DNA from 2 places in the Streptomyces flavofungini genome. Region 1 is predicted to be linked to the other one. Evidence: predicted binding sites of a transcription regulator. Region 1 holds the regulator's gene; the other holds the start of a gene.
The links. Region 1 encodes HspR, which represses chaperone genes until heat shock. Its sites were predicted from a motif close to TTGAGNNNNNNNNNCTCAA; they were not measured.
Positions count from the first base shown of each region.

Region 2: lon (endopeptidase La) is a predicted target of HspR. The motif match lies at 1,822-1,840, and genes of this name have one in related genera.

Region 1 covers NZ_CP128846.1:4,416,052-4,420,460, forward strand. Annotated here, with positions in the region: gene QUY26_RS18335 (LuxR C-terminal-related transcriptional regulator) at 1-597, shown strand, start outside; partial or broken gene QUY26_RS18340 (response regulator transcription factor) at 608-913, shown strand; gene QUY26_RS18345 (hypothetical protein) at 1,220-1,738, opposite strand; gene QUY26_RS18350 (heat shock protein transcriptional repressor HspR) at 1,941-2,396, opposite strand; gene dnaJ (molecular chaperone DnaJ) at 2,401-3,597, opposite strand; gene grpE (nucleotide exchange factor GrpE) at 3,682-4,409, opposite strand, start outside.
Region 2 covers NZ_CP128846.1:3,079,174-3,083,582, forward strand. Annotated here, with positions in the region: gene lon (endopeptidase La) at 1-1,799, opposite strand, end outside; gene QUY26_RS12175 (GNAT family N-acetyltransferase) at 1,978-2,676, shown strand; gene QUY26_RS12180 (hypothetical protein) at 2,790-3,401, opposite strand; gene QUY26_RS12185 (PadR family transcriptional regulator) at 3,379-3,795, opposite strand; gene QUY26_RS12190 (rhomboid-like protein) at 3,967-4,409, opposite strand, start outside.

The sequences.
Region 1 (4,409 bases):
GCCGCGTCCGAGGAGATCCTCGGCATCCAGCCCGCCGACTCCAGGCCGCGGCTCCTTCCGCACAACGAGCCCTGGCGCCTCGCGGAGTTCGCCGAGCGCGGCGGGCGCGTGCGGGTGCTCTCGCTGCCGCGCACGGCCGACGACGCGCTGCCCGGACTGCGGCAGCCCGGACCCGCGCGGCCCACCGGCCGTGAGGTCCGCGCGCTCGACGAACTCCCGCCCTGCCTCCTCGTCTTCGACCGGGACGTCGCCTTCATCCCCGCCGTCGAGGACGGCTCGGTCGCCTTCGAGCTGCGCTCCACCGCCCTCGTCAGCTATCTCTCGACGGCCTTCGACATCCTGTGGCGCCTGGCCACGCCCCTGTACCGCGACGAGAACCCGCCCCCGCCCACACAGGACGTCAGCGACGTCCAGCGCGCCATCGCGCACCTCCTCACCGAGGGCCACACCGACGCGGAGGTCGCCCGGCACCTGGACATGAACGTCCGCACGGTCCGGCTGCACGTGGCCAGGCTCGCCACCCTCCTCGGCAGCCGCAGCCGCACCCAACTCGGCTATCTCATCGGCCGCTCGGGCCTGGTCGAGCACCACCAGTAGGCGCCCCGCGCCCGCCGTCGTCGGCTGTCTGGTCGCGCTCTTCGAGAGGCTGTGGCGCCTCGCCACGCCGATGTTCCCGCACCCGGCGGCGCCGCAGCCCGCCAGGGACGGCGTCACCGCCCGGCAGCGGGCCATCGCCGAACTCCTCGTCGAGGGCCTGACGGACGCCGAGATCGCCGACCGGCTCGGCATGAACGTGCGGACCGTACGCGTCCGCATCGCGAAGCTCACCAGCACCTTGGGCAGCAGCAACCGCACGCAACTCGGATTCCTCATCAGTCGCTCAGGAATCCTGCGACCCGGACACCCCATGTGAATCACGATCGTCCGTATTTGCTGCCACTTGCACCCACCTCCGCCCCTTGCACCGCAACAAGTTGACGGTAGCGGAGCGTGGGCGGGCCGTTGCATCGTGGTGACGGCGGCAGGGAGCGGCCAGAGCCCTCTCAGGTACTGGAACCGACCGCTTCCCGCAGCCGAGTGACTCTGTCGTGGTCTCCCCCCGCAGGGTCACGCTTCCCTAAGGGGTTGCCCCGGTCCGGCTACGCCCCGTGGCCGACCGGGGCGCTCGCACTTCGGGGGGAGTGAGCGCCCCGTCCCACGGGCAGCCCGGGCGGGCTGCTCAGGCGTGGGCCGCGTTGTCGTCGGCCCACTCCTGCAGCAGTCGCTCCCGCTCGTCCCTGCGGGGCGAGCCGCCCTCGTGCGCGCGGCCCCACGCGGCCATCGCGGCCAGCGTGGTCATGAGCGTGGCGGCGCCCTCGGTGAGGCGGGCGAGCAGGGCGCGCGAGAGGTCGTACTCCTTCTGGGAGTAGCCCGCGGCCGCGGCGACGTACGCCGTCAACTCGATCTCCTCGTCGGCCGTTGCGACGCACACCGTCATCGTCGGCGCGTCGTCACCGCCGCCGAGGCCCATCGTGAGCGCCATGTCGACGACGGCGCCCACCTGCCGCTTGAGGGAGCGCACGGGCACGTCCTCGACGGTGAGCTCCTGGACGTCGTCCCACAGCCACAGGCCGGACTGGCCGTGCCCGATGCCGGCGATGCCCTCGGGCGTCAGGCGCACACCGGGGGCGAGCCCGGCCGGTTTCGAACCCACGTACACATCGCCCTCGGCGATCCAGAACAGCCCCACCATGGCCATGGTCTTCCAGCTCCCCCTGTGCCGAGCACAGCGCTTGATTCGATCGCGCGGTCGGGTGAGACGGGCTGGTCAGGGGCGCCCCGCGCCCGGCCCGCGGTCCTCGCGCCGCGCTCTGCCCACTATAAGGAGGCACGCGAGAGGGCCGGGAGTTCCCGAGGGAGCTCCCGGCCCCGACAGAGCACGGTGCGCACGCCGGCGCGCGTCACGCCTCCGGCGACCTCTTCGGCCGCCACACCACGAGCGCGCTGGTCTGCTGGACGTCCTGGTACGGCACGAGGTCACGGCGGTAGGAGGCGTGCACCGCGGCCTCGCGCTGCTGCATCGCCGCCGTGGCGCCCTCGACGGCCGCCGACAGCTCGGCCACCCGGGACTGCAGCGCCGCGACCTGGTTCTCCAGCTCGATGATGCGCTTGATGCCCGCGAGGTTGATGCCCTCTTCCTGCGACAACTGCTGGACGGTGCGCAGCAGTTCGATGTCGCGGGCGGAGTACCTGCGGCCCCGGCCCGCGGTGCGGTCGGGCGAGACCAGGCCCAGGCGGTCGTACTGCCTGAGGGTCTGCGGGTGCAGGCCGGAGAGCTGGGCCGCCACCGAGATGACGTACACCGGGGTCTCGTCCGTCAGTTGATACGGGTTGCGTCGGCGGCCGTCCCGCTCCATGAGGTCACGCTCCCTTCGCGGCCTTGAACAGTTCTGCCCGCGGATCGGTGTCCGCAGTCGCCTTCCGGTACGCCTCCAGCGCTTCCTGCGCCGCGGGCGTCAGCTGGGTCGGCACGGCGACCTCGACGGTCACCAGGAGGTCCCCTCGGGTGCCGTCCTTGCGGACCGCGCCCTTGCCGCGGGCGCGCATGGTGCGGCCGTTGGGCGTGCCGGGGGGCAGCTTCAGGGTGACGGGCGGGCCGCCGAGCGTCGGCACCTTGACCTCGCCGCCGAGCGCCGCTTCCGCGTACGTCACCGGCACGGTCACCGTCAGGTTGTCGCCCTTGCGGCCGAAGACCGGGTGGGCGTCCACGTGGACGACCACGTACAGATCACCGGCGGGGCCGCCGCGCTCGCCCGGGGCGCCCTTGCCGCGCAGGCGGATGCGCTGGCCGTCGCTGACGCCCGGCGGGATGCGGACCTGCATGGTCCGCGAGGACTTGGCGCGGCCGCTGCCGTGGCAGACCTCGCAGGGGTCCTGCGCGATCAGGCCGCGGCCCTTGCAGTCCACGCACGGGTCGGTCAGCGAGAAGCCGCCACCGCCGCCGCGCGAGACCTGTCCCGTGCCCACGCACGTCGGGCAGACGCGCGGGGTGCCGTTCTTGTCGCCCGTGCCCGAGCAGGCCTTGCACGGGGCCTGGGAGGACATGCGCAGCGGAACCGTCGCGCCGTCCACCGCCTCCGTGAAGCTCAGCGTGACCTCGGACTCGATGTCCTGGCCGCGGCGCGGCTGGGTCCGCGTGCCCGCGGTCGCGCCGCCGCGGTTGAACAAGCCCCCGAAGACGTCACCGAGGCCGCCCCCGAATCCGCCGGCGCCCGTCGTCCCGCCCCCACCAGGGGCGCCGCCTCCGAAGAGGTCGCCCAGGTCGAAGTTGAACGATCCGCCGCCGGGGCCTCCGGGGCCCGGCCTGAATCCTCCGCCGTTGCCGAAGAGCGCGCGGGCCTCGTCGTACTCCTTGCGCTTCTTGGGGTCGCCGAGGACGTCGTTCGCCTCGGAGATCTCCTTGAAGCGCTCCTCGGCCTTGGCGTTGCCCTTGTTGGCGTCCGGGTGGTTCTCGCGAGCCAGCTTCCGGTACGCCTTCTTGATCTCGGCTTCGGTGGCGTCCTTGGGGACGCCGAGGACCTTGTAGTAGTCCTTCTCGATGAAGTCCTTGGTGCTCATCCCCGACGTCCCTCCTTCCCTGTCATCCGGCGGGCCCCGGCGCCGAGGTCGCCCTCGGCGCCGAAGCCGCCGTCCGTGTCGGCGTCAGCCCTCGTCCGGGCCACCGCTCTCCTTGCCCTTGGCGTCCGTGGTGTCCGCGGCGCCGTCGGCCTTGCCCTCCACGTCCGCGGACGCGCTGTCGTCGCCCTCGGCCGCGCCGGACTCCGCCGTCTCCGGCTTCACCGTCTGCGCGCCGGGCTGCGGCTCGGCCACCGCCACGCGCGCGGGGCGCACGACGCGCTCGCCGATGCGATACCCCGGCTGGAGGATCGCGACGCACGTCGTCTCCGTGACGTCCGGTGCGTAGCTGTGCATCAGCGCTTCGTGGATCGTCGGGTCGAAGGGCTCGCCCTCCTTGCCGAACTGCTGCAGACCCATCTTGGCGACGACGGTCTCCAGCGCCTCGGCGACGGACTTGAAGCCGCCGACGAGTTCGCCGTGTTCCCTCGCCCGGCCGATGTCGTCGAGCGTGGGGAGCAGTTCCGTCAGGAGGTTCGCCGCGGCGATCTCCTTGACCGTCACCTTGTCCCGCTCCACCCGGCGGCGGTAGTTCTGATACTCGGCCTGCAGCCGCTGGAGATCCGCGGTGCGCTCGGTGAGCGCGGTGCGGACCTGGTCCAGCTGGGCGGTCAGGCCCGCGATCTGGCTTGCGTCCCCGGCCGGGGCCGCCGGGCCCTCCTCGGTGGAGGGCCCGTCGGCCTGCGGCGCCTTCTCTTCAGGGGTGGCGCCGGAGGGGACGTCGGGCTGCTCGGCGTTCTCGCCGAAGCCCGGGG
Region 2 (4,409 bases), 1.3 Mb from region 1:
ACGTGGTGGGGCCGCCCGATGAGGCCGCGCAGCTCGTCCGCGCCGACGGTGAACGGCAGCTCCCGCTCACCCAGTTCGTGCTGCGCCGCGACCTTGCGGAGGAGCCTGGCGACGGACCGCTCCAGATTCCGCACGCCCGCCTCGCGGGTGTACTCCCCCGCCAGCTTGCGCAGGGCGCCCTCGTCGATCGTCACCTCGCCGTCGCCGAGCCCGGCCCGCTCCAGCTGTCGCGGCAGCAGGTGGTCCCGGGCGATGACGACCTTCTCGTCCTCCGTGTACCCGTCGAGCCTGACCAGCTCCATGCGGTCGAGCAGCGCCTCCGGGATGGCTTCGAGCACGTTGGCCGTCGCCAGGAACACCACGTCGCTCAGGTCGAGTTCGACTTCCAGGTAGTGGTCGCGGAAGGTGTGGTTCTGGGCCGGGTCGAGCACTTCGAGGAGCGCGGCCGCCGGGTCGCCCCGGAAGTCCGAGCCGACCTTGTCGATCTCGTCGAGCAGCACCACCGGGTTCATGGACCCGGCCTCCTTGATGGCCCGCACGATCCGCCCTGGCAACGCGCCCACGTACGTCCGCCGGTGCCCGCGGATCTCCGCCTCGTCCCGCACGCCGCCGAGCGCGACCCGCACGAACTTGCGCCCCATGGCGTGCGCCACGGACTCCCCGAGCGAGGTCTTGCCGACTCCGGGCGGGCCGACCAGGGCCAGGACCGCGCCGCCGCGCCGTCCGCCCACGACTCCCATGCCCCGGTCCGAGCGCCTCTTGCGCACCGCCAGGTACTCGGTGATGCGCTCCTTCACGTCCTGCAGGCCCGCGTGCTCCGCGTCGAGGATCTGCTGGGCGCCCTTGATGTCGTACTCGTCCTCCGTGCGCTCGTTCCACGGCAGCTCGAGCACCGTGTCGAGCCACGTGCGGATCCAGGAGCCCTCGGGCGACTGGTCGCTCGCGCGCTCCAGCTTCTCGACTTCCTTCAGCGCCGCTTCGCGTACGTTCTCCGGCAGGTCGGCGGCCTCGACCCGGGCGCGGTAGTCGTCGGACTCCTCCTCGCCGTCCTTGCCGTCCAGCTCGCGCAGCTCCTTGCGCACCGCCTCCAGCTGGCGCCGCAGCAGGAACTCGCGCTGCTGCTTGTCGACACCCTCCTGCACGTCCTTGGCGATGGACTCGGCCACGTCCTGCTCGGCCAGGTGCTCCCGCAGCTGCTCGGTGGCCAGCTTCAGACGCGCCGTCGGGTCCTCGGTCTCCAGGAGCTGGATCTTCTGCGCGGTGGTGAGGAACGGCGAGTAACCGGAGTTGTCCGCCAGCGCCGACACGTCGTCGATCTGCTGCACGCGGTCGACCACCTGCCAGGCCCCGCGCTTCTTCAGCCAGCTCGTGGCCAGCGCCTTGTACTCCTTGACCAGCTCGGCGGTGGCGCCCGGCAGCGGGTCCGGCACGGTCTCCTCGACCCGCGCACCCTCCACCCACAGGGCCGCGCCGGGACCGGTCGTGCCCGCACCGATGCGCACCCGCCCACGGGCCCGGATCAACGCCCCCGGGTCCCCGTCCGCGAGCCGGCCGACCTGCTCGACCGTACCGAGCACGCCCATGCCCGCGTACGTCCCGTCGATCCGCGGAACAAGCAGCACCTTCGGCTTGCTACTGCTTCCACTGGACCGCGCGGCGGCCTGCGCGGCCTCCACCGCGGCTCGTACTTCGGCGTCGGACAGGTCGAACGGCACCACCATGCCGGGCAGCACGATTTCGTCATCGAGCGGCAGCACGGGCAGAGCGAGCGGTGTGTGCGACGTGGACTCAGCAGCCATGATCTCCCCTTCGGCATTCAAGTTGAGCTATACCGGCTCAATGCTTATGAGTCTCTGAATGTTCCCCGGGACTTGTTCGCTGTCAGCGATCACCTCTGTCGCAGCCGAAATCCGCCTACGTAAGGTTCTCTCATCAGGATCAGCCATTACACATCGTCTTCACCTGGAGGGCTGCCCCATGCGTGCGACAGAGGGAGCCGAGGGAGCCGCCCTTGCGGGCCGCGACGCCGTACGGGCCTGGATCGACGGGTGGGGCGTCTCGCGCGGCGCCGCCCCGCCCATCGTGGAGCCCTGGGGCTTCACGATCGACGTCGGCCACATCAAGCACCCGTCCCGGCACGTCCTCGGCGCCACGGGCGTGGACGTCCAGGAGTCGGACGTACGCAAGGTCGCTGCTTCGGTGACGGGCGCCGACGTGTGGCTGAAGGTCTTCGACTTCCCGGACCGCGTCGCCCCCTGGCTCGGCCCCCAGTGGTGGGTCGACCCGGAGGACGGCTATCTGATGACCGTGCCGCTCGCCCCGGTCCCCCCGAATCACTTGGTCGTCCCGGATGGCTACCGGCTCCGCACCTGGTGGCGTGGCGGGGTCTTCCGCGCGATGGCCACGACCGCTGACGGCCACTGGGCGGCTCGCGGTCAGATCGCCCCGACCGGCCGCACGGCCGTCGCCGACCAGATCGAGACCTCCCCGCAGCACCGCCGCAGGGGTCTGGGCAGCCTGGTCATGCGCTCCCTCGCGGTCGCCGCCGTCGACGAGGGCGCGGAGATCGGCGTACTGGCCGGGACTCCGGAGGGGCGCGCCCTGTACGAGTCGTTGGGGTGGCAGGTGGTCGCCGGCCTGACGAGCGCGCGCCGGAAAGGTCCCGAGGAGGCCTGACCGTCCTGGCCGCCGAGGCCGTCGGAGCGCCACTGCTCGCCCTGGCCACCCTCAGCGCCCCGGTCGCCCGGGTCGCCACGTCGCCGTGGCCGTGACCGTCCGGGTCGCCCGGGCTATTCGGCCGCCGCAGCCGCAGCCTTTCTCGCGCGTATGTCCCCGTAGGCGTAAGGCAGCCCGGGCAGCATCAGGAGCAGCGTCGCCCACAAGGGCAGACGGAAGAGCGTGTCGTCGCCCGCGAGCCAGCTGGTGAGCTGCGCGAACCCGATGCCTATCACCCCGACCAGCAGCCACCTCGTGAAACCGAGGGTTCCGCGCCGGAGTTCCAGGGTGACGCTGACCGCGATTATCACGGCGTAGAACGCTATGCGCGGGGCTTCGACGGGCAGCGCGAGGGTCCGGTCGATCAGATGCGTGAGGAGCAGCAGCGCACCGAGGGCGAACGGGATCAGCGCGGCCATCCTCAGCACCCGCAGGTGCAGGGGTGTGCGCGCCCGGGCCCAGGAGGCGGCGAATCCCGGCACGTCCGCGCCCACCACGTCCTGCGGGGAACGGCCCGCCGACGCGGCCTCCTCCAGGTGCTCGGAGAGTTCGGCCAGCATGTCGCGCACGGAGGCGTCGTCGATGCCTCTGTACTCCCAGTTGCTCCGGCAGACCGCCAGCACGCGGGCGCGCTCGGCCTCACCGGGCATGTCCTCGGTCGTCTCACTGATCGTCTGATGTGTCATGCCGTGCCCCCGTGTCCCCCGTGTCGTTATCCTGTGCGTCGCCCCGGCCCGCCAAGGTCCTGGAGACGGCCACCGTGAAGGTGCCCCAGGTGGCGCGGCCCGCGGCCAACTCGGCTGCGCCCGCGTCGGTCAGGCGGTAGTACTTGCGTGGCGCCCCGCCCGCCGCGGACGGGGCGCGGTAGGAGTCGACCAACCCAGCCCGCTCCATCCGGGCGAGCAGGGGGTAGATGCTTCCTTCACTCACCAGGTCGAGGCCGCTCTCGGTGAGGGCCTCCACGAACTCGTACCCGTACCGAGGTCGTTCGCCGATGAGCGCGAGCAGGCACAGGTCGAGCACCCCGCGCAGCAACTGACTGCGACGCTGGTCCTGCGTCGCGGACAGTTCCTTTGTCATGCGGTACAAGATAGTCACGAAGTACCTTGCACCGCAAGACATTTATCCGGAAGAGGCCACTCCACGTACGCGCCCCCCTGCGCGGGCGCCACGCACTCAGGCCTCACGCGCACGGACCCCACACCCACGGACCCGACACGCCGCGCAGCCCCAGGGGCCGGGCCGGACGGCCTAAGCGGCTGCGCCCCGCCCTCGCCCCCGCAGCAGCGGCCACGTCGCGACCCCCACGACCAGCGCCAGCAGATGGCCCCAGTTGGTCATCGGATCCGTGAAGGCGATGAGGTCCTGGACCAGCATCCAGCCGAACCCCGCGAGGACGACGCAGCGGAGCCACGGCGTGAGGAGTCCGGCGAGGGCGCCGACGCTGGCGGCCACGCCGAAGCTGATGCCGTAGTCGAGGCGGTACGCCGAACTGCCGGGCAGATGACCGGCCAGGACCGAGAGCCCGACCGGGACCTCGGTGGCCAGCGTGGCGACGGCGTGCCCGAGCAGGAAGACGCCCGCGGTGCGCAGTCCGCCGACGCGGCGCTCCAGCGCGGTGAGGACCAGCAGGAAGACGATGGCGTACGGCGAAGTGACCCCGCCCGCGATCCACAGCGCGCTGGCGACGAGGA